One region of the Rossellomorea sp. DA94 genome, then DNA from elsewhere that is predicted to be linked to it. Evidence: a T-box and tRNA genes for the amino acid it is inferred to sense, from the RefSeq annotation. Region 1 holds a T-box; the other holds one or more tRNA genes.
What was found. The T-box of region 1 lies ahead of trpS (tryptophan--tRNA ligase). A T-box ahead of a tRNA ligase gene usually reads a tRNA of that ligase, here a tRNA-Trp.

Region 1 (12,194 bases):
GATGAAAGAAGAGGAAGGGCGCCTGCTTCGTGAAGAAGTGACAGAAGAAGAAGTCGCGAACATTGTGGCGAGATGGACAGGCATTCCGGTCACAAAGCTTGTAGAAGGAGAACGGGAGAAGTTGTTGAAGCTTGATCACATTCTTCATGAACGGGTGATCGGCCAGGATGAAGCGGTACAACTGGTCAGTGATGCCGTCATTCGTGCCAGGGCAGGGATCAAGGATCCGAACAGACCGATTGGTTCCTTTATTTTCTTAGGCCCGACAGGAGTCGGGAAGACAGAGCTTGCGAAGACACTTGCCCAAACGTTATTTGACAGCGAAGAGCAGATGATCCGAATCGATATGTCTGAATATATGGAGAAGCATGCGGTATCCCGTTTGATTGGTGCACCTCCTGGATATGTTGGCTATGAAGAAGGCGGTCAGCTGACGGAAGCGATCAGGCGTAAACCTTATTCAGTCATCTTACTGGATGAAATTGAAAAGGCCCATCCCGAAGTATTCAATATTCTTCTGCAAATGCTTGACGATGGTCGGATCACCGATTCTCAGGGAAGGACCATTGATTGTAAAAACACCGTGATCATCATGACATCCAATATCGGATCTTCTCATCTCCTTGAACGTAATAAAGGGGAGGGAGAGATTGACCCCGATACGAAAGATCTTGTGATGGGGCAGCTTCGTTCCGCGTTTCGACCTGAATTCCTTAACCGTGTGGATGACATTATTCTATTTAAACCATTGAGCATCCAAAATATTAAGGGGATCATAGATAAACTTATTGAGGACCTTCAGCATCGGGTAGAGGAACAGCAAATCATCCTTACCCTGACAGAGGAGGCGAAGGAATTCATCGCGGAATCCGCCTATGATCCCGTGTATGGAGCACGTCCATTAAAAAGGTATCTTCAGAGGGAAATCGAGACCAAGCTTGCAAGAGAACTCATTGCCGGAAATATCCAACAGGGTCGAACCATCACGATTGATGCAGGTGAAAATGGTCTAACGATTCATTAAATGAAAAAAAGCAGCCGGATTTGGCTGCTTTTTTTAATGGTTTTCTACAGGCTCGTTTGGAATAACAAGCGTGATAAGGAATACCAGTACCGCGAAACAAACGGAAAGGATTAATCCTGTTTGAAAATGAAATTCGTTTCCATTCATTGAACTTACAACGTAAGTCAGCATTTCGGACAATGCAAAAGCCCAGAAGAACATCCAAAAAAATCTCACGCCAAGTCACCTCATTCCTATGTATTGAACACATTCAAGCATATGTTGTCACTCATTTCAATCTTTATTAGTTTACCACAGCTTCAACAATTAATAAATGACTAATCTGTGAAATGTAAACCCTGTCATCTGTTGGAGGATAGGGGCCGAAAATTTATAAATAATAGGGTTCCTATGGGCTATCTCCCTTACAAATGCTGTCTCACTACATAAACTATAGAGACTCAGTATGTAAAAGGAGAAATTTAAATGTATCAACGATTGTTTCAATTAGAGCAAGAGTGGTGCATGATTCATTACCCTGAACGACCAAATGGATTCGCTGTAATGATTATAGGGGACTCCCATCACTATGTAGACGAAAAGAGCAGTTTCTGGGTGCAGCATGAGGCACGGTATAAGTGGATTCAAGAGCTGACAGCCAAGGGGTACATTGTATATTATAGTAATCTGTATGGAGCGAATTGGGGTAGCGATCAAGCCGTGCAATTGGCCAGGCGACTCTATCAGCATGTGAAGCGGAACGAAATCATCAATGGAAAGATCCATATTTTGGCCGAAGGAATGGGAGCGTTAGTATTGAAAAATCTCTATCCGAAATTGGCACATGATATAAGAAGTGCTGTCCTGCTCTCCCCCTGCGTATCGATGTATGACCATTTAGAACAAGAAAAAGAGCAGAAATTCTTTTATAAAAAAGTGATAAAAGAACTTTCCTTCATGCTGAAGATGAAGGAAGAGGATTGTGAAGCCTTCATCTCAAAACAATCACAGGACTACAAAATATTCCAGGAGATCCCTATTCCCCTGTATATTGTTCAGTCAATGACTCTAAATCGTTATAAAAATCAATTCACTCTCATAAAAGATATATATACGGAGCGTTTAGCAAAAGGAGTTTCAACGGATCTATTCTTTGTTCTTCCTGAGAAGCGAGGGTCTCTTGGAGGGAAGATCGCATCTTACTTTTCCCTGCATGAGAAAGAGTTATAACTAATAAATTGGAGTGATTGACTTGAACCATCATGCATTCGTTTTTGCTGCACAACAGTTTTTGGGATTTGAACTCTGTCATGCCCTTCTGGAAAAAGGATGGACCGTGACCGCCATTGATGAGCACCAAGAGACGAAGGATAAATGGATGGAAATTGGAAGGAATGCAAACCTTGAGTACGTGCCTTATCGGGAATGGGATAAGAGCGTACGCTCAGGGTCCAGTGTATTCCTTCCTTACTATGATCAGATAAGAGGGAATAGAGCGGGGTATTTATCAGAAGTGGATGAACTGCTTTCAAAAGTGGACCAACCCTTCCATATGATTCGAATTTACAGCAACGGGAAAGGGAATGGAAGTCTTGAAGAAGATGGTGCTGCCTTCTACCTTCCAACGTTATATGGCATCCATCAACCGGAAGAATTCCTGTTTGCACAGATTTTGACCGGCAGAGGGGAAGGAAAGAATTATGTGGATGATCCCTCGGGGGCGATTTATGTGAAGGACGCAGCCAAAATGATTGTCAATCTTTCTTCAAAAAAAGACATCTTTACCTTGAAGCCTCTGTCAGACAGGAGCTGGAATGAAGCTCTATCCTATATAACAAATGAAACGTTTTCAACTAGTCACCGTAAAATCGATGCCGTTGGAAAAGAAGTGATCGTCAGACCATCAAAGTCTCACAAGGGCATCATTGATCAACAAGAAAAAGGGATACGCTTGCATGAAATGGAGGAGTGAGAAAACTTTTCCTTTTCATGTGGATACAGGTGAGGGTAAAATAGGAATGATGTAATGAACCTTTTATAGATGCTGCATGGGCTTTAAAGGAGTTGCTGCACATGAATAAGAAATGGTACATGTTTTACCTGATTGTATTCCTGGTCGGACTAAGTGGTTGTTCAGCAGGGAACAGCGAAGAGATAGAAAAGGTTGGTTTACTTGTTCCGGAAGCAGTGAATGATGGAGTTTGGGGAACAAAAGGTTACAAAGGATTACTAAAAATACAATCCGATTATCATGCAGACGTGTTCTATAAAGAGGGAATGAAGAATGATACATCAATCAAGCAGGCAGTAGAGGAATTTGATGATAAGGATGTCACCTTAGTATTTGGACATGGAAGTGAGTATGCGGATGTCTTTAACGACTTGTCAGAAGAGCATCCCAATATGCATTTCGTCAGCTTTAACGGGCATGCCACGGAGAAAAATACGACAAGCCTACAGTTCAAGGGATACGCAATGGGCTTTTTCGGAGGAATGACAGCAGCCTTTCACTCTAAAACGAAGAAGATCGGTGTGATTGCGGCCTTCGAGTGGCAGCCGGAAGTTCAAGGGTTTATAGATGGAGCGAAGTATCAAAACAGTGAGACAGAGGTTAACGTAGAGTACACCAATCATTGGGACGATCAAGAGAGGGCCCTTAACGAGTTGGACACTTTACTAAACGAGGATATCGATGTTGTGTATCCTGCAGGTGACGGCTATAATGTAGCTGTAATCGAAAAGCTTAAGGAAAAAGGACTGTATGCCATAGGGTACGTATCCGATCAATCCGATCTTGGGGAATCAACGGTCCTGACAAGCACAGTTCAACAGGCAGATAAGTTGTATGCAGTAGTAGCCGAGAGGTTCGCCCATGATGAGCTGGAGTCAGGTAACCTGGAATTCGATTTTGAAGACGGTGTGATCTCCATGGGGAAATTCAGTCCAGTCATTCCAAAAGATTTTCAATCTGAAATGAAGCAACATATCAAGGACTATATTGATACCGGCAAATTGCCGAATGGAAAGGAATCGAAGCAATGAATCAAGACAAAACAATGGAATTTATGCAAATTGCCATGAAGTATTTCCCTCAAGCGAAGGAACAACTCGATCAAGCGGGAGTCGAGTTCTCTCCTGAAATGCTGCAGCCATTCATGACGCTGTTCACTCAAGTCATGAGTGAAGCCTATGAATTAGGCAAACAGGATGCCTTACATAAAGAATAAGCGAATGGAAAGACGGGTCACCTGAATGTTAGGTGGCCCGTCTTTCGTTGTGTAGTGGGGATGAACGAGTGTGGTCAGATGATGTGGGAGAGGGTAAGGAAGAAAAAATAATTGCAGAAAGTAGAAATCTTCGATAAAATTAGTACCAAGTCATAATAATTGATAATAACCATTAAGCATATGAAAAAAATTATAAACGAAAGTAGGGAACGCCAGTATGAATACAGGTATTATTGGAATTGGACGTTATCTTCCTGAAAAGATCTTAACAAACGCGGACCTCGAAAAAATGGTGGATACTTCGGATGAATGGATTCGTACGAGAACAGGCATTGAAGAGAGAAGAATAGCAAATAATGAAACAAATACCTCTGATATGGCATTCGAAGCCGCAAAGAAGGCAATCGCTGACGCGGAAATCGATCCGGAGGACATCGACCTGATCATGGTTGCAACCGTTACCCCGGATCATCCATTCCCATCCGTTGCCTGCCTCCTTCAGGAAAGATTGGGGGCCAAGAAGGCTGCGGCAATGGATATAAGTGCCGCATGTGCAGGCTTCATGTATGGTATGATTACGGCAAAGCAATTCATTGATAATGGTGCGTACAAGAATGTCCTAGTGGTCGGTGTGGAGAAATTATCCAAAATCACTGACTGGGAGGACCGTAACACAGCCGTACTGTTTGGAGATGCTGCAGGTGCGGCGGTCCTTGGACCCGTTCCAGACGGCAAGGGGATTCTCGCCTTTGAATTAGGATCGGACGGTTCAGGAGCGAAGCATTTGTATCAGGATGAAAAATTGATCATGAACGGTCGGGAAGTGTTTAAGTTCGCCGTTCGTCAAATGGGTGAATCCAGTATAAATGTGATTGAAAAGGCAGGTTTAAGTAAAGAGGACGTAGATTTCCTGATTCCTCACCAGGCCAATATCCGTATCATGGAAGCAGCCAGGCAACGACTGGAACTGCCCGTGGAGAAAATGTCTAAGACCGTAAATAAATATGGGAATACATCAGCGGCTTCTATCCCGGTTTCTTTAGTGGAAGATCTAGAGGCGGGAAGAGTGAAAGAGAATGATGTTGTCGTCATGGTAGGATTCGGTGGCGGTTTAACTTGGGGCGCAATCATTATGCGCTGGGGTAAATAATAGAGTATCAGAAACTTATCGACAACTTGCAGATAAAGGAGATGGAATAGAATGAATAAAAAGCGTGTAGTGGTGACAGGATTAGGAAGCGTCACGCCTTTAGGTAATGATGTTGAATCGACCTGGTCGAATATTTTGGCCGGAAAGACAGGGGTAGGGCCTCTGACGCGTTTAAACGCCGATGAGTATCCTGCCAAAGTAGCGGCAGAACTAAAAGACTTCAATATTGAAGAGTTCGGAGTGGAAAGAAAAGAAGCAAGGAAGATGGACCGCTTCACTCACTATGCGATTGCCGCGTCGTTAATGGCAGTAAAAGATTCAAAGCTTGATATCACAGACGAAAATGCACATCGTGTCGGTGTTTGGATCGGTTCAGGAATCGGGGGAATGGAAACATTTGAACAGCAATACGAAACCTTCCAAAAACGTGGATACCGCCGGGTGAGCCCGTTCTTCGTGCCAATGATCATACCTGATATGGCAGCGGGACAAGTATCCATTATGCTCGGAGCCAAAGGCTTCAACTCTTGTACCGTAACGGCATGTGCGACAGGGACAAACTCAATCGGTGATGCCTTCAAGGTCATTCAGCGTGGGGATGCGGATGTGATGGTTTCCGGTGGAGCAGAGGCACCCATCACGAAAATGTCCGTTGCCGGATTCTGTGCAAACACAGCCCTTTCCACGAATCCAGATCCTGAAAAAGCATCAAGACCGTTTGATTCCAATCGTGATGGCTTCGTAATGGGAGAAGGAGCAGGAATTGTCGTTCTGGAAGAACTTGAGCATGCCTTAAAACGCGGAGCGACGATTTATGCAGAAATCGTTGGGTACGGATGTACCGGAGATGCCTATCATATCACTGCCCCGGCCCCGGCTGGAGAGGGTGGCGCACGAGCGATGAAAATGGCACTTGAAGATGGCGGGATCCTTCCTGAAGAGATGGATTACATCAATGCCCACGGAACTAGTACTCCATATAATGATAAATACGAAACGATGGCTGTGAAGGAAGTATTCGGGGACCATGCTTATAAACTGGCTATGAGTTCGACGAAATCAATGACGGGCCACCTTCTTGGTGCAGCAGGAGGAGTGGAAGCGATTTTCACTGTATTGGCGATGAAAGACAGTGTGCTTCCTCCTACGATCAATATTGAAACGCCGGATCCTGATTGTGATCTCGACTATGTAGCAAACGAAGCAAGGAAACAAGAAGTGAATGTAGCGATGAGTAATTCATTAGGATTCGGTGGTCATAATGCCACCATCGTATTTAAAAAATATCAAAATTAACAAAAAGAGCCTGCTACTCAGCAGGCTCTTTTTGTTGTGAATCTTTCCTCTTTCACATATACATGATAAAAAACATGGAAAGAGGGATGAAGGTGGCAGTCATACCTACAGATGAGTGGTTGGCAGAGTGGATTGATAATCCCTTGGATCTTCTCAAGAAAACGAAAAATGGCAAAGACGATCAGCAATCCTTTTATCAATACCTCACAAAGCACGGAATGTACCGTTCTGGGCGTCTCGCCGGAGATATTTACGAAAAAATGAAAGAAAAGAAACTTTGGGAACGATTTGCTCTCTTTGAAAAAAAATATAAGCGGAAGTGGAATGGACCGAGCGTTCCGATCTATCTATTCCCCGTACAGGAAAAAAAGGGGATGTTCCAGTCATCCATGAAAAAATCAGGGGTATGCTTCAAAGATGAAATCTTCTTTTTTGTTACGGACCAGGAAGACCCAAAAGAGTATGAAGCGTTATTTGTCCATGAATATCATCACTGTGTCAGAATGAAGCGCTTAAGCAAAAAGGAGGATCACTACACGCTCCTTGACTCCATCATCTTTGAAGGGCTGGCAGAAACGGCTGTCAAAGAATACTGTGGAGAGAAATATGTGGCTCCCTGGACAAAAGCGTATGATGAACAAGAGTTGTCCCGCTACTATGAAAAATGGATAGAGCCCAATTTGGAAGTGAGGCGGGATAGTCCCCTGCATGATCAGCTGCTTCTTGGACAGAAATCCTTTCCGAAAATGCTCGGCTATTCATCGGGCTACCGATTGGTGCAACAGTTTTTAAAGAAACAGGATTCGTCAACCCTTTCCCTCATAGGAGAACCGTCAGCAGTATTTTTGCCATAGAAATCAAGGGAATTGCTGAATCTGATCTTCCTGAAATTAGAATGACCTGTGCCGTCATATCTTCCTGTTCTTTTCATAAAATATATTAAGCATGGACGGGCTCCAATATCTAAATGTAAGGATAGAGGCGGAAGGTATGGTGGTACAATTGTTCGGGCTCTTTATAGGATTTGGACTGGCTGTTTCAGGAGGAGTAAGTTTAATCATGTATTTAAACTTGCTTACGACCGGAATGACATTTGCAGACTATATAGTCTTCGTCTCCACACGTGTCGAATGTTATTTATTCCTTTTGGGAATCCTCGTCATCACCCTCTCGATCTATATACCCCGCAGAAAAATATAATCACTATCATAAAACCCCTTATGATAGGAATAAATTTACACGGATTAGCCTATACTGATTGACAAATAAGATTGAAGCAAAGCGAGGGGTCAATCATGTTATATCTTCATGATGTATGGGTAAATTGGTTCGAAGGCGAAGAAAATGGTTACAATGTCTGCCATTTTCATGAATGGAGAAAAGAGGACGTTATTGAATTACTGGATCAGGTTCCTCTGATTAAAGTAGACACGACACTGTTTCATTACATCGAGAATGATCTATCAGAGTTACCTCAACAACTGCTCCATCATGTTTATCAAAAAGCGTATCTGCGAAAAAATCACGAACGGATCCAGTTGGATTATTGTTTCATTGTGACGGATGGTACCGGGATACTGGCAGTGGACACAATCGGATACACCGTTCCAATCAGAAAAAGCAGGCTGATACCAAGACAGGAACAACTGGTGTATGAAATGGTCGAAAGTCATGAAACGGTACAGTATTCCATTGAGCCGGACGGTAAAAGGGAGGATGCGTATCATATTCTTTCCCCGAATCCTTATATGATGAGTGGGCTAACGCGGAAGGAAAGACAATTGAAGCAGCTGTTATTCATGGCCCTTGATCAACTTCACAGTTCAAACAACACGGCGGAAATCCGCTATTGGTACACCGAATGGGCACCAGAGCGCTACCGCACCATACAGGAAATGGATTTCGAAGACATATGGCAGATGCTATATGAAGAAACCCAGTACGGTTGGTCGGACAAGCACCTCACTCTCTGTGAAAATTTGATAAAGGGACAACCATTTTTCGAAAAACTATGGGAAGTGGAAAACCGTCCTAAGGTAAATTGATACTTCGCATGAAAACCTTGAGTCAGGAGTGGGCTTGAGGTTTTTTTGTATGCCGGCAGGAAAAAGGCCAGACACCGCGGAAGCAGTCTCTGGCCTTTCTGTTTATTTCCTCTTTCTCTCTTTTCTTCCCAGTCCCATGGCCTTTTCCATCTTCTTCAGCATTTTGTTTGCTGCAAAGTTTGCCTTTTCTGCACCGCGATCAAGGATATCATCCAATTCCTCTGAATCGATCAATTCATAGTAGCGGTCCTGTACCGGCTTGATGGCGTTTATGACCACCTGTGCCAAGTCGCTTTTGAAGTCCCCGTATCCTTTCCCTTCATATTTCTGTTCGAGTTCATCTATAGAAGTACCTTCAAGGATCGAATAGATCGAAAGGAGGTTAGACACACCGGGCTTGCTTTCTTTATCATATTTCACAATGCCATCTGAATCGGTTACGGCACTCTTGATTTTCTTCTCGATCTGTTTAGGATCGTCAAGGAGTGTAATGAACGCTTTCTGGTTCGAATCCGATTTACTCATCTTCTTCAACGGGTCCTGAAGGGACATCACCCGGGCACCGACTTTGGGGATTCTTACTTCGGGTACCGTGAAGATATCATTGTATTTATTGTTGAAGCGTTCTGCCAGGTTCCTGGTCAGTTCCAGATGCTGTTTCTGATCCTCCCCGACTGGAACAAGATCGGTTCCATATAAGAGGATGTCAGCCGCCATAAGCGGTGGGTACGTTAATAATCCTGCTGAAACGGCCTCTTTGCCATGAGATTTATCTTTGAATTGAGTCATTCTTTCAAGCTCCCCGATATAGGTCACACACTGCAGGATCCATCCTGCCTGTGCGTGTGCAGGGACTTCCGATTGAATGAATAATGTGGATTTCTCCGGATCGATGCCACAGGCGATATACAGGGCGGCAAGACTGCGGATGTTTTTACGCAGCTCCATTTTATCCTGAGCCACTGTGATCGCGTGCTGGTCAACCACACAGAAGTAACAATTATATTCTTCCTGAAGCTCGGTGAATTGCTTCATCGCTCCGATGTAATTACCGAGGGTGATCGTCCCACTCGGCTGAATGCCACTAAATATTGTCTTCATTTCATTTCCTCCTAGTTTTACACAAAATAAAAACCCACCCGTCCTATGAAAAATAGGGACGAATGGGATGATTTCCGCGGTGCCACCCTAAGTGCCTGTTAGAGCCACCTTAGTCCATGACGTGCATGGAACCTCTTTAACGTAAGGTCATCCCGTTATGTGCTACTCCGTTTCACACATAAAGCTCCGAAGTCCATTCCTTTTCGAATGAATACTTGTTCGCACCACCCACAAGCTCTCTTTGACTCACCCTGAAAAGTACTACTCTTCATCCATGCTTATACTTTCATTCATATGTAGATATTATATGAGAAAAAAAGGGTGAATTCAAGTGTACAGAAGGTAGGTCATGATAATCGAAAGGACGAATGCGAGTCCTCCGGTCAATAAAAAGGATTTCGTAATGGAGTAGGAACGTTGTACACCATATTCCTCGTGTGCTTCTTTCATCTCATCCAGGTCATCGAACTGGGATATATACTTTCCCTGTTTCGTGCTGTTGCGAAATCTTTTAAGAGCGTACACGATCCCGTTGAAAAATCCCTTTCCAAAAATATAAAGGAGGGCACCGATACTGATATAGGCAATCCCGATGACAAACAAACTGTCTATAATAGAAAGAAATAGATCTTTTTCCTGCAGTGAAGCCACTACCATGGCAATGATAAAAATAAGAAAGGTAAGTATGTTGAACAATATCATTCGTTTCATAATGCTCCTTAAGATGTTTTTAACCAAAGTATACATGAAGGAAGAAGAATAATTCAATCCTCATTCATATATATACAATTCTTTCGTAAGTGTATAACAGGAGACGACAGACATCCATACAGAGCGTACATACAAACGTTAGCTCATTCCAAAGGTTGAAAGTGAGAGAAATAAGTATTAATTCTATTATTTATATTTAGTCTGATGTTTTAATATTTATAATAGAAGGGGAGCGTCAGAAGCTGAAGAATCATCCAGATTGTATAATGGTTTTACACAGTAGAAATTTACGATTGTAACAATTGTAATGGGACAAACTCTCTAAAATGTTTAGAAAAAACGTTGATATAACAGGTTTTCAACAACAATATACCTACTAATCTGATAATTTAGCAAAAAAACTGTTAAATTCATATTGCAATAATTTCTCTATCATGTATAATAAGTAACAAATCTTCTGAAAATTAGAAGATAAATAAATATGAGATTTACGAGGAGGTCAATTTCAAGATGAAGAAAAAGTTTTCATTCTTGCTGGTTCTTCTTCTGGCTCTAAGTACTTTCTTGGCTGCTTGTGGCGGCGACAAGAAGACTGAAGGCAATGAAGAAGGATCAGGTGCAGGCGGTTCTGACGAAAAGAAGGAACAGGTACTTAACCTGCTGGAGGCGTCTGAGATCCCATCAATGGACTCTACTCTGGCAACTGACGCTGTTTCATTCAACGTAATGAACAACGTATTGGAAGGTCTTTACCGTTTAGGTGAAAATGACGAGGCAGTTCTTGGTATGGCTGCTGAAGAACCACAAGTCAGTGAAGATGGCAAAACTTACACGTTCAAGATTCGTGATGCGAAATGGTCAAACGGTGACCCCGTTACGGCTAACGACTTCGTTTACGCTTGGAAAAAAGCTTTAAATCCTGATACTGGTGCAGAGTATGCGTACATCATGTACGATATCAAAAACGCTGCTAAAGTAAATGCTGGTGACCTACCAGTTGATGAATTAGGTGTTAAAGCAACTGATGACAAAACATTAGAAGTTCAGCTTGAAACTCCGGTACCATATTTCAAAGCTTTACTTTCTTTCGCAACATTCTATCCTCAAAATCAAAAATTCGTGGAAGAGCAAGGCGACAAGTTCGGTCTTGAAGCTGACACGGTTGTGTATAACGGACCATTCACTCTTTCTGAGTGGAAGCATGAGCAAAGTTTCAAACTTTCTAAAAACGAAGATTACTGGGATGCAGAAACTGTGAAGTTGAAAGAAGTTAATTTCAACATCGTTAAAGATACTGCTACTGGTGTTAACCTTTATGAAACAAACAAAGCGGATATCGCTGGTCTATCAGCTGAATTCGTTGACAAGTACAAATCAGATGAAAACTTCAAAACAAGAGCTGCTACGTCTGTATACTTCTTACGTTTAAACCAAGGTAATGAAGTATTGAAAAATGTAAATGCTCGTAAAGCAATCGATGCTGCTTATGACAAGCAAGGTATGGTTGACGTACTTCTTAATAACGGATCCATCCCTGCGTACTACTTAGTACCAAAAGATTTCGTAACAGGTCCTGATGGAACTGAATACCGTGAAGCTGTTGGCGACTTTGGTGGATTCGACGCTAAGAAAGCTGCAGACTACTGGGCTAAGGCAAAAGA
Region 2 (12,194 bases), 250 kb from region 1:
ATAATGATAGGCGATCGCCAGAACCTTCCCTGATTCTTCAGCGGCACCGATCATTCTTTCACATTCCTCAGGAGTCATGGCCATCGGTTTCTCACAAAACACGTGCAGACCCGCTTCGAGGGCGGCAATCGTGATTTCCGCATGAAATTTATTCGGAGTACAGACCGTTACGGCATCCACATGCGCGAACATGTCCCGATAATCACTGAACACGTGCGGGATGTTAAAGGTTTCTGCCACAGTTTGAGCCGTGACGGGATTGATATCACTGATCGCTTCAATCGATACTGAATCTGATAGTTTAATAAAAGTAGGGATGTGACGCGTCTGGGCGATCCCCCCGACGCCGATCACTCCCATCCGAAGTTTGTTCATCGCTCGCATTCCCCTTTATAGCTTTACAATTCGTTTTGTTTCACTTGATTCAAGAGCTGCCAACACAACCTCAAGTGATTTCTTTCCTTCTTCACCCGGTACGAGAGGCTCTGCATCATGAAGGATGCAGTGTACAAATTGATCGATCACGCGGGAATTCGACTGTCCTCCCTCGTCATTCGTTTGGATGCCGCCAAGCTCATACTTCACTACTTCCCCCGTTGCATATTGCACGACAAGGGAGTTTACCGGATCATCTTCTAAACGGAGAATCGCTTTCTCTCCATATATAATGGTGGAGTTGTCTTCTTTGGACACATAAGACCAGCTTGCTGCAAGGGTACCGATTGTACCGCTTTCTGTTTTCAATACGCATACTGCCGTATCATCCACATCGGCATTTTCCTTTGCGCTTGTTTCCACAAAGGCGCCGACTTCAGCAAATTCTTCCCCTAAGATGTAACGGAGAAGATCTGTTTTATGAACACCAAGGTCACCCATGGCACCGATGAACGCTTCATCCTTTTTGAAGAACCAGCTATCCTTGCCATCAGCACTCCAGCCTTCAGGACCGCCGTGGCCGAATGCCGAACGGAAGCTGTAGATTTTGCCCACTTCCCCGTTTTCAATCAGCTGCTTCGCTTTTTGATGAGAAGGGACAAAACGCTGGTTGTGAGCGATCATCAGCTTTTTACCGCTTTTAACCGAGGCATCGATCATACTTTCTGCTTCTTCGCTTGAAGTCGCCATCGGCTTTTCACATAGTACATGCTTTCCTGCGTTCAAGGCATCGATGGAAATCGGTGCATGCAGGTAGTTCGGTGTACATACGCTCACTGCTTCCACATCAGCATTTGCCAGCAGTTCTTTATAATTGGTATAGGCTTTAGCTCCTACTGCATCGGCGAGTTTCCAAGCCCGCTCCTCGACGATGTCACATACGGCGACTACTTCAACGTTTTTATTATTTGCGTATTCCGGAAGGTGACGGTGCTGAGCGATGCTTCCACATCCGATGACCCCAATTTTTAATATTTTCATGATTTTTCCTCCTCTATTTTCAGTTTGATCCTTTGATCTCTTCGAGCGGCTTTGCATTCCCGTATACAGGTCTTGCATGATCCACCGGTGCAGACCATTTCACGGCATTGACGATGACCTTTTGGACATTTTCATTGTAATAAGTCGGATAGGTTTCATGTCCCGGACGGAAGTAAAATACTTTTCCGTTCCCACGCTGATATGTACACCCGCTTCTGAACACTTCCCCACCTTCGAACCAGCTCACCATCACAAGCTGATCCGGTGCCGGGATGTCAAAATGCTCTCCATACATTTCTTCTTTTTCAAGCTCAAAATATTCCCCTAAACCGGCTGTGATCGGATGGCTCGGGTCCACAATCCAGATACGTTCCTTTTCATCCGCTTCCCGCCACTTCAAATCACAGGATGTTCCCATCAAGGTTTTGAAAATCTTAGAGAAGTGACCTGAATGAAGGACGATCAAGCCCATTCCGTCGAGGACCCGCTGTTTCACCCGTTCGACCACCTCATCCTTCACTTCTTCATGGGCGATATGGCCCCACCAGACCAATACATCCGTACCTTCAAGCACTTCTTCCGTCAATCCGTGATCACCTTCATCCAATGTAGCGGTTTTTACATTGTAGGACGCTTCTCCGAGGAAAGAAGCGATGGCACCATGAATTCCTTCAGGATACACTTCTCTCACTTTCGGATTCTTTTGTTCATGTCGATTTTCATTCCATACGGTTACGTTTACCATTGTAAAACCTCCAAGTTTATATTTGTGCATGCCGGTATTCATTTGGTGTTACACCCGTGTGCTTCTTGAACACCTTACTGAAATATTTTTCATTCCCGTATCCTACTCCGTAGGCCACTTCGTAAATTTTTAAATACGGGTTTTCCAGGAGCTTTTTCGCCTTTTCCATTCTGATACCGGTGATATAATCCGTGATGGTCGCTCCATAATCCTGCTTAAACTTACGGGAAATGTATTCCCTGCTTAAGAAAAACCTGTCGGCGATGTCCTGAAGGTTGATATCCTCCTGATAATGCTGCTGCAGATATTCTTCAATATGCTGCATATTGTTTTTTTCCTTCTGATATTTAACGTTTGTCAGTGTCTGAATAAGTTCGATAAATTCTTTTGTCTTCTCTTCTTTAAACTTCCGGAACGAAAACGATCCGTCTTCATTCCAATAATCCGTTCCCCGGTAGAAAGGTTCCTGACGCTTGATCTCATATTCCTTCAACCAATTATTACGCAACAGTTCAAACTGATCTTCCCAGGCCTTAAGCTGCTCGATGGAGATGGTATGTCTGTTTTCTAACTGAGAGAAGATCGCTTCCAGCTGGTGCTGGACCTGCTCCCTGCTTCCAGAACGGATGGCCCATTTCAATTCATTGGAGTAATCCAATAAATGAAGGAGGTGCCCGCTCTTCACATCCCGGTGTGTGACCAGTTTCTTCTGATCCAGGAGGGCATGCCTTGAAAATACTTCAAGGGCGGATTCATAGGCTTCATTCACCTTTTTTGACTTCTTCCCGAGAGCGAGGACCGTAAACACCTTGCTATATTGATAGATTATTGAGTAGATTTCCTCCAGCAGATAGGTCACACGCTTATCATTCCAGAAGAGAATGACAAGCTCCTCTTCTTTGTGGCTGTTCCGGAAGCATACCCCATCATTTTGCTTTCGTAGAAGCTCATTGCAAATATTAATGAGGGTGAAAAAGGCGAGGTCCCTGTCTCCCTGAAAGGATTTCATGACAATCGGCTTGATCGGCAGGAGCGCAACCGTTTTCTCAAGCTTCGGCAGTGAAACACCGAACTCCCTCTCAACCTTATCCACCATTTCAGCCGTAATGCTCTCCTTCGCGCAAAGACTGGAGAATAATCGATCCCAGTATAGAGGCTTGGCCTCATTGAGTACTCTGTTTTCCTCGACTTGGGTCCTTCTTGACCGGGCCTGCTCATTCCATTCCAATACCGCTTTATCCAGCGTGTCATTCAGTACATCCGGTTCAATCGGCTTCAGGATGTAATCGAAGCTCTTATAATGGATTGCGTTTCTCATATACTCAAAGTCATCATATCCGCTCACAACGATGGTCTTGCTTGTCAAATCAGAGGCATGAAGCCATTTTAACAGGGTGATGCCGTCCCTCTTCGGCATCCGCATATCCGTGAAGATGATCTCGGGCCTGTGCTCTGTGATCAATTCGATTGCTTCGTCCCCATCTTCCGCCTCTAGGATGGTATGGATACCGTGCTTTTCCCATTCTGCCAACAAAAGTAACCCTTCACGCACATGCTTTTCGTCGTCAATGATGATTGCTTTCATTTGCCTCACCTTCCATTCTGAGTGGCAGCCTCATGGTGACCATAAAGCCTCCATCTTCATGATTCTCAAGTAGCAGAGCCGCCTGATGGTCATAGTAAAGTTTTAGCCTTACATACACGTTCTTCAGCCCTATATTGGTTTCATCACCGGTTTTATTCCATGCATCTGCTTTGAAATGCTCTTCTATTTCCCTGAGCCTGTCTTCTGTCACCCCTGCTCCATTATCCCGGACGACCATCACCAGTTCTTTCCCATCCTGAAAGCAGGTCAGATCAATTCTCCCCACTCCATCACGGATGTCGAACCCGTGCTTGAAGTAGTTTTCTATGAGGGGCTGCAGGATCATTTTGGGAACGGGAACACCCTTTACCCCATCGTCCACCTCGACACTATACTCCAGGTTTTCGCCAAACCGCTCCTTTTGTAAAAGGAGATAAGCGTTCGTATAGTTGATTTCCTTGCTTAAAGGAACCACATCCTCCTCCATATTCATCCCGTATCTCATGATTTTAGATAAATGGGTGATCAGGGAGTATATTTGCGGAACCCTGTTCTTAAGCGCAATTGTCCCGATGGACTGCAGGGCATTGTAGAGAAAATGGGGATTGATCTGCGACTGCAGGACCTTTAATTGATTCGTTTTGTTTTCAAGTTCCAGCTTATACTCCCTGTTGATCAAATGATTGATCCGCTCGATCATCTGCTGAAATCGATTCCCAAGGATCCCGATTTCATCAAAACCGAATGATTCCGCCTGTACTTTCATATTCCCTTTTTCCACCTCCTGGATATTTGAAAGCAGTATCCGGATTGGAGATGTAATTTTGAAGGAAACAAACAGAGTCGCAAGCACAACGAGGGTCAAGCCAAGAACCCCGAACAGGATGTTGATCTTCGCCACACTAAAGGCACTTTCATACAGATTGCCATAAGATACCCTTTTCACGAGGAACCATCCTCCCGAAGAAGCTGGAAGCTGATCGTACATCATCACCCCGTTGAACCTATCTTCCTTCCACTCAAGTGTCCCGGAAACATCCTTTGACTCCATGATCTTTCTGATCCATTTCTGATTGTTTCCACCATTCGATACGTCACTATCCGAGCTGTAGATCATTTCCCCTTCTGAAGACAAGAGGTAGAATTCCTCAGAATCAGGGTTATAGAGGTTCCTGCTTAAATCAATGATTTTATCCGGAGAGATGTCCAGGGAAATATACGCCAGCACCTCGTCACCGGGAACATTCCGGAACGCCCTGTGAATCGTAATGATATCCTTCGACCGGTTAATATTCTCCTCTTCCTGACTATTGGTGGGTTCAATGTACATATTGTACGGGCTTCGTTCTGCATTTCTGAAGTATTCCCACTGTGAATCTTTTATTCTATTGGAGAACACAACGGTGGATCGCTTTGTTGCTGAAATGACCCGGTCACCGTTGGCAAAGGAGATGCGAACCCCATTGATTGTGTCCCCAGTGTAGAGAATTGTTTGCACAATATTCTTCACGATGCCGATCGTCAGGTAGTTATTCTCCTTACCCGGTGACCTCATGAAATTGATGAAATCTGGATTATTATAGAGGGACAGCGATAACCCGTTGAGCTCATTGATATAGCTCTCCAAGTTCACCTTCCCCTGATAAAGGAGATTACTGCTTTCCTTCACCACCTGCTCCTCAATCGAATCCTTCGTATACAAATATGTAATGATGATCGAACTGCCAAACGGCACAATCGTCGTAATCATCAACAGCGCAATCAACTTATTCCGAATGCTTGTCTTTAACATGAGGGACGGACCTCCCAGGTCTCACTTATACACTAGTATAAAGTGTTATTCCCCGCTCTTGGAAGTGTTTTTTCGAAATATTCCTACTAAACTTATAAAATAGAAAGCATGCCTTCAATAGACATGCTTTCTACTATTCTGTTTACTTCAAGTTATCCCACGTTTGTTGGAATCGCTCAAGTACAGTATCATAATCAATTTTTCCGGCTGCATATTCCTGGATGGTCGCAGCGAATTCTTTGTTCGCTCCATCCGGCCATTTGAACCAAGTCCAAGGAATCGTCTTCTCATCCTTAGAGTAGTCAAGGATGGATTGACCCAGGTCACCAAGACCATTCGGCTCGATATTATCAAATGCAGGAATGAACGCAAATTCTTCTGTGATATAACGCTTACCTGTTTCAGATGAAACCATCCACTCCAAGAATGTTTTCGCTTCTTCAAGGTGTTTAGAGTTCTTATTCAATACCCAGTTATTCGGTACACCGACAGGAAGGCGATCTGCATTCTCGTCATTGCTGATCGGAATCGGAAGGAAGCCCATGTTGATATCAGGATTGATCTCCGTGATCATGTTCTCCGTCCAGTTCCCCTGTTGAAGCATCGCCGTTTCACCAGAAGCAAACAACGTGACCTGCGTATTATAATCCGTTGTTAAAGGATTATCGTTGGCATATTTAAGCTCAGTATCCAGTACTTCTTTAAACTGTTTGAACTTCTCGTTCCCTACAATCTTCTCAGAACCGTCATAAAGTCCCGCGATGAACGCATCCGGATCTTCCTGTTGTGCAAAAGGAATGTTCAGTAAATGCTGACCGATTACCCACCACTCGCCGTAACCAGCTGAGAATGGAGTGATTTTCTTCGCCTCGAGCTTCTTCGCAGCGTCTTTCAACTCATCAATCGTTTTAGGAGGCTCAGTGATACCTGCTTTTTCGAATAAATCTTTGTTGTAAACAAAACCATACCCTTCTAAGTTAACTGGCATACCATAAAGCTTGCCGTCCTCATCCGTCATCGGAACTTTCCCGATCGGAAGGACATGCTCAACCCAAGGTTCACCAGAAAGATCCGCAAGCTTCTCTTTCCAAAGCTCTAACTCTTTGAATCCACCATTGTTGAAAATATCCGGCTCTTCACCTGATGCAAATTTCGCTTTAAGGGCAGCACCGTAATCGGCACCTCCACCAACGGTTTCAAGCTTGATTTTAATGTTCGGATGCTCCGCTTCGAATTCTTTGATCATTTCTTGAAGCTGATCGGCAATTTCAACCTTGAACTGGAAGAAATTCAATGTTACGACATCATCACCTGAACCTGAATCCCCGCCTGAACTGCTTGTTTTGTCTTTAGAAGAACAACCTGCAATGATTCCAAATACTAAAACCAAAGACATACATAGTAATAAAATACGCTTCATAAATGGAATGACCTCCCTGATATAAAATATTTTATATAAATTTCTGTATCAATGATAGACCATCTCGACAGAAACTTTATATCTACTTGATCGAACCTGACGCAATTCCTTTGATGATATGCTTCTGCAAAAACAGGAAGAAGATGATGATCGGTGTGATCCCAAGTACCAAAGCTGCAAGTCCCATATCCCACTGCTTCGTATACTGTGCAAAGAAGGAGCTTGCTGCAAGCGGGATCGTACGCAGTTCCGCATCCTGTAACACAAGGAGTGGAAGCAGGTAATCATTCCAGATCCACAATGTGTTCAAAATAATCACAGTAACCGTTATCGGCTTAAGTAATGGGAAGACGATTCTCCAAAACACGCCAAACTGACTGCAGCCGTCTATCATCGCTGATTCCTCGATTTCAATCGGGACGGTTTTCACAAATCCGTGATATAAGAACAGGGAAAGTGGCACTCCGAACCCAAAGTACATGAGAATGAGACCGGGAATGCTATTTGTCAGTCCCAGTGTACCCCCGACCTTCATCAAGGGAATCATCACCGTCTGGAACGGGATCACCATGGCTGAAACAAAGATCACGAATAAGATCTTGCTGAACTTCCCTGGCGTACGGACCATTTTCCACGCCGCCATTGAGCTGATGATCACTAGGCCAATATTACTGAAAACGGTGATGATCAATGAGTTCCAGAAAGCCCGGGGGAAATTAATGACTTCCCACACTTTTGCGTAGTTCGAAAACATAAATTCCTCCGGCCATGCTGCCGCATCAATCAAAATCGCAGCAAATGGTTTCACCGAGTTGACTAGTACGAAGTAGAAAGGGATAAGGAAAATGAGCCCGATCACAATCCCGATGATCTCTAATACAAATGTTCTTTTCGTATAGCGATTGCCCATTACGCCTCAACCTCCTTCTTCTTCGTCACCATTACCTGGACCGTCGTAAACACGGCCACTACCACAAAGAACAGAATCGACTTCGCCGTCCCAAGTCCATAACGGTTATTCTGGAAAGCTTCCTGATAGATATTGATCGCTACAGATTGCGTGGAGTTAAATGGCCCACCGCCTGTCAGCGAGATGTTAAGATCAAATATTTTAAATGCCATCGAAATCGTCAGGAAGAAACAAATCGTGAATGCAGGTAATATTAAAGGAATAATGATTTTTGTGAGGAGGGTCCAATTTGATGCCCCATCCATTTTCGCTGCTTCAAGAAGTGAATTGTCCACCCCTTGCAATGCCGCTACATAAATGACCATCATATACCCCGATATCTGCCAGGCAAATACGATGACAATCCCCCAGAAAGCCGTCTTCTCATCACCAAGCCACGGCATCTTAAAGAATCCGATATCCGTCATATTCCCAAGTGATGCAAATCCTTTAACAAAGATGAACTGCCAGATGAACCCTAGTAACAATCCCCCGATGACGTTGGGGATAAAGAATACCGTCCTCAGGATATTGCGCGTCTTCAACGCGGCATTCAACAACAGGGCAAATCCGAATCCTATCAAGTTACTGATGATCACTGCCGCAAACATAAACTTCGTAGTGAACATGAATGAATTAAAAAACGTCTTATCATCCGTGAAGATCTTTTTGTAGTTATCGAATCCAACCCACTCGACAACCGAGCTGACACCATTCCATGAGGTGAAGGAATAATACACACCCATCAAGAATGGAAGAATCTGAATCACTAAGAAAAATAAAAGTGCCGGTCCAACAAAGGCAGCGTACGTCAGCAAGCTCTTATACTTGAACTTCTTCTTTGTCACTGCCTTCATTTGTACATCTGGGCTTACTGGTCCAGTCTGAATCTTTGGTTCCACCCGTATCACCACCCTATCTGTGTAATCGCTTTCTTTTATTATAATGGTAGCGCTTTCTTAATAAGGGGAACTCAATTGACGAAGAAGGTGCACTATTTTGACTAGATGGGTTTTGTTTTGGTGGGTGATGGGTAAAAGAAAAGGTTGTGAGTTTTGTGTGAAAAGTTAGTTTTGCAAATCATTAAGTGGTGTTGAAATAATGCTGAGATTTGAACAAATAAAAAAGACTTCCTCATAAAGAGAAAGTCTGTCGTATGTAAGTTGGAGCGGGTGAAGGGAATCGAACCCTCATCATCAGCTTGGAAGGCTGAGGTTTTACCACTAAACTACACCCGCGATGTGGTACCGGTGGCCGGGATCGAACCGGCACTCCAGAGGAACACGATTTTGAGTCGTGCGCGTCTGCCAATTCCGCCACACCGGCATTACATTTGGAGGCGGCAACCGGATTTGAACCGGTGATCAGGGTTTTGCAGACCCATGCCTTACCACTTGGCTATGCCGCCTTAATATTGGAGCGGAAGACGGGATTCGAACCCGCGACCCCCACCTTGGCAAGGTGGTGTTCTACCACTGAACTACTTCCGCACTACTGGGCTAGCTGGATTCGAACCAACGCATGTCGCAGTCAAAGTGCGATGCCTTACCGCTTGGCTATAGCCCACTGATAGTATATGTCACGGAAATAAAAATGTGACTTTTATGGGGCGACTGATGGGAATCGAACCCACGAATGCCTGAACCACAATCAGGTGCGTTAACCACTTCGCCACAATCGCCATGTTAAAATTGGCAGGGGTAGTAGGAATCGAACCCACACCAAAGGTTTTGGAGACCTTCGTTCTACCGTTAAACTATACCCCTAAAATAAATGGTGGAGGGGGGCAGATTCGAACTGCCGAACCCGAAGGAGCGGATTTACAGTCCGCCGCGTTTAGCCACTTCGCTACCCCTCCAGCTAAATCACTTGACTGGTGCCGGCAAGAGGACTTGAACCCCCAACCTACTGATTACAAGTCAGTTGCTCTACCAGTTGAGCTACACCGGCATCAAGTAAATAAATGGTGGCTCAGGACGGAATCGAACCGCCGACACATGGATTTTCAGTCCATTGCTCTACCAACTGAGCTACTGAGCCAAATAGTTTCCGGCTTCCGCTAAGCTTCGAATCTCTTCGTCAGCTCACTCAGTCACATCCTCACGTATGTTAAATACGCTACGGTGTTCCTTCGATCGCTTCCTCGACCTTCTCGCTTATCGAAACCCTTTTCCTTTTCAAGAAACAATACTCTAAGTAAAAATGGCGGTCCGGACGGGACTCGAACCCGCGACCTCCTGCGTGACAGGCAGGCATTCTAACCAACTGAACTACCGGACCAAAAATGGTATTGCGGGGACAGGATTTGAACCTGCGACCTTCGGGTTATGAGCCCGACGAGCTACCGAACTGCTCCACCCCGCGACGATATGAACAAAAAAATAAATGGTGGAGGATGACGGGATCGAACCGCCGACCCTCTGCTTGTAAGGCAGATGCTCTCCCAGCTGAGCTAATCCTCCACTATGTAAATGAATTCTTTTTGAAAGAAAATGGTGACCCATACGGGATTCGAACCCGTGTTACCGCCGTGAAAGGGCGGTGTCTTAACCGCTTGACCAATGGGCCTTATTGAAAATATAATGGCGGAGAGCAAGGGATTTGAACCCTTGAGACAGCGTTAACCGTCTACACGATTTCCAATCGTGCTCCTTCGGCCACTCGGACAGCTCTCCATATATTGGCTCCGCAGGCAAGATTCGAACTTGCGACCGATCGGTTAACAGCCGATAGCTCTACCACTGAGCTACTGCGGAACGATATGCCTGGCGACGTCCTACTCTCACAGGGGGAGATCCCCCAACTACCATCGGCGCTGAAGAGCTTAACTTCCGTGTTCGGCATGGGAACGGGTGTGACCTCTTCGCCATTGTCACCAGACTATGTATTGTCTCTTTTTTAAGGACAAGTACTATTATATCGTGTAGATAATTTTTTTCAAGGATTTTTTTATATTTTCATATAAATTTTATTCCTTCAAAACTAGATAAAGGATTGATGTCAAGAAAGCCGAATATCGACCAATGTTGCATCTACTATTGAAAGTAGAATGCAGTCCAGCTCCGGCGGCTAGAGACTCGAGGTCATTTCAGTTCAATCAGCTGAGGGTAAAGAGCACCCTCTTCTGATTGCCCAGAAATGCTTGTCGTCTCTGTTCAAGCCGCCTCCGCTTTATAGTGTGGTTAAGTCCTCGATCGATTAGTATCAGTCAACTCCACATGTCGCCAAGCTTCCATCTCTGACCTATCTACCTAGTCATCTTCTAGGGATCTTACTCACTTACGTGATGGGAAATCTCATCTCGAGGGGGGCTTCATGCTTAGATGCTTTCAGCACTTATCCCTTCCGCACATAGCTACCCAGCGATGCCTTTGGCAAGACAACTGGTACACCAGCGGTGCGTCCATCCCGGTCCTCTCGTACTAAGGACAGCTCCTCTCAAATTTCCTGCGCCCACGACGGATAGGGACCGAACTGTCTCACGACGTTCTGAACCCAGCTCGCGTACCGCTTTAATGGGCGAACAGCCCAACCCTTGGGACCGACTACAGCCCCAGGATGCGATGAGCCGACATCGAGGTGCCAAACCTCCCCGTCGATGTGGACTCTTGGGGGAGATAAGCCTGTTATCCCCGGGGTAGCTTTTATCCGTTGAGCGATGGCCCTTCCATGCGGAACCACCGGATCACTAAGCCCGACTTTCGTCCCTGCTCGACTTGTAGGTCTCGCAGTCAAGCTCCCTTGTGCCTTTACACTCTGCGAATGATTTCCAACCATTCTGAGGGAACCTTTGGGCGCCTCCGTTACTCTTTAGGAGGCGACCGCCCCAGTCAAACTGCCCACCTGACACTGTCTCCCACCCCGATAAGGGGCGCGGGTTAGAATTTCAATACAGCCAGGGTAGTATCCCACCGATGCCTCCACCGAAGCTGGCGCTCCGGTTTCCAAGGCTCCTACCTATCCTGTACAAGCTGTACCAAAATTCAATATCAGGCTACAGTAAAGCTCCACGGGGTCTTTCCGTCCTGTCGCGGGTAACCTGCATCTTCACAGGTACTATAATTTCACCGAGTCTCTCGTTGAGACAGTGCCCAGATCGTTACGCCTTTCGTGCGGGTCGGAACTTACCCGACAAGGAATTTCGCTACCTTAGGACCGTTATAGTTACGGCCGCCGTTTACTGGGGCTTCGATTCGCACCTTCGCTTGCGCTAAGCACTCCTCTTAACCTTCCAGCACCGGGCAGGCGTCAGCCCCTATACTTCGCCTTACGGCTTCGCAGAGACCT

Region 2: it encodes a tRNA-Trp, which carries the amino acid that the T-box ahead of trpS (tryptophan--tRNA ligase) is inferred to sense. The anticodon was not compared.

What each region holds. Positions count from the first base shown of each region.
Region 1 is NZ_CP122397.1:1,591,014-1,603,207, forward strand. Features, by position in the region: gene clpB (ATP-dependent chaperone ClpB) at 1-1,024, shown strand, start outside; gene P8596_RS08355 (YjzD family protein) at 1,058-1,225, opposite strand; gene P8596_RS08360 (alpha/beta fold hydrolase) at 1,490-2,233, shown strand; gene P8596_RS08365 (hypothetical protein) at 2,256-2,975, shown strand; gene P8596_RS08370 (BMP family ABC transporter substrate-binding protein) at 3,077-4,045, shown strand; gene P8596_RS08375 (ComZ family protein) at 4,042-4,230, shown strand; gene P8596_RS08380 (beta-ketoacyl-ACP synthase III) at 4,448-5,380, shown strand; gene fabF (beta-ketoacyl-ACP synthase II) at 5,432-6,676, shown strand; gene P8596_RS08390 (DUF2268 domain-containing putative Zn-dependent protease) at 6,769-7,530, shown strand; gene P8596_RS08395 (YuzI family membrane protein) at 7,667-7,876, shown strand; gene P8596_RS08400 (YjbA family protein) at 7,972-8,721, shown strand; gene trpS (tryptophan--tRNA ligase) at 8,824-9,822, opposite strand; T-box leader at 9,874-10,106, opposite strand; gene P8596_RS08410 (DUF3899 domain-containing protein) at 10,150-10,533, opposite strand; gene P8596_RS08415 (peptide ABC transporter substrate-binding protein) at 11,044-12,194, shown strand, end outside.
Region 2 is NZ_CP122397.1:1,338,768-1,350,961, reverse strand. Features, by position in the region: gene P8596_RS07160 (Gfo/Idh/MocA family protein) at 1-375, opposite strand, end outside; gene P8596_RS07155 (Gfo/Idh/MocA family protein) at 391-1,416, opposite strand; gene P8596_RS07150 (ThuA domain-containing protein) at 1,436-2,161, opposite strand; gene P8596_RS07145 (response regulator transcription factor) at 2,178-3,746, opposite strand; gene P8596_RS07140 (sensor histidine kinase) at 3,727-5,538, opposite strand; gene P8596_RS07135 (ABC transporter substrate-binding protein) at 5,681-6,958, opposite strand; gene P8596_RS07130 (carbohydrate ABC transporter permease) at 7,041-7,868, opposite strand; gene P8596_RS07125 (carbohydrate ABC transporter permease) at 7,868-8,764, opposite strand; tRNA gene P8596_RS07120 (tRNA-Gly) at 9,072-9,145, opposite strand; tRNA gene P8596_RS07115 (tRNA-Leu) at 9,150-9,233, opposite strand; tRNA gene P8596_RS07110 (tRNA-Cys) at 9,242-9,315, opposite strand; tRNA gene P8596_RS07105 (tRNA-Gly) at 9,323-9,397, opposite strand; tRNA gene P8596_RS07100 (tRNA-Gln) at 9,402-9,473, opposite strand; tRNA gene P8596_RS07095 (tRNA-His) at 9,513-9,588, opposite strand; tRNA gene P8596_RS07090 (tRNA-Trp) at 9,600-9,673, opposite strand; tRNA gene P8596_RS07085 (tRNA-Tyr) at 9,682-9,765, opposite strand; tRNA gene P8596_RS07080 (tRNA-Thr) at 9,782-9,857, opposite strand; tRNA gene P8596_RS07075 (tRNA-Phe) at 9,872-9,947, opposite strand; tRNA gene P8596_RS07070 (tRNA-Asp) at 10,111-10,187, opposite strand; tRNA gene P8596_RS07065 (tRNA-Met) at 10,198-10,271, opposite strand; tRNA gene P8596_RS07060 (tRNA-Val) at 10,294-10,369, opposite strand; tRNA gene P8596_RS07055 (tRNA-Glu) at 10,401-10,475, opposite strand; tRNA gene P8596_RS07050 (tRNA-Ser) at 10,491-10,582, opposite strand; tRNA gene P8596_RS07045 (tRNA-Asn) at 10,589-10,663, opposite strand; rRNA gene rrf (5S ribosomal RNA) at 10,671-10,787, opposite strand; rRNA gene P8596_RS07035 (23S ribosomal RNA) at 11,086-12,194, opposite strand, start outside.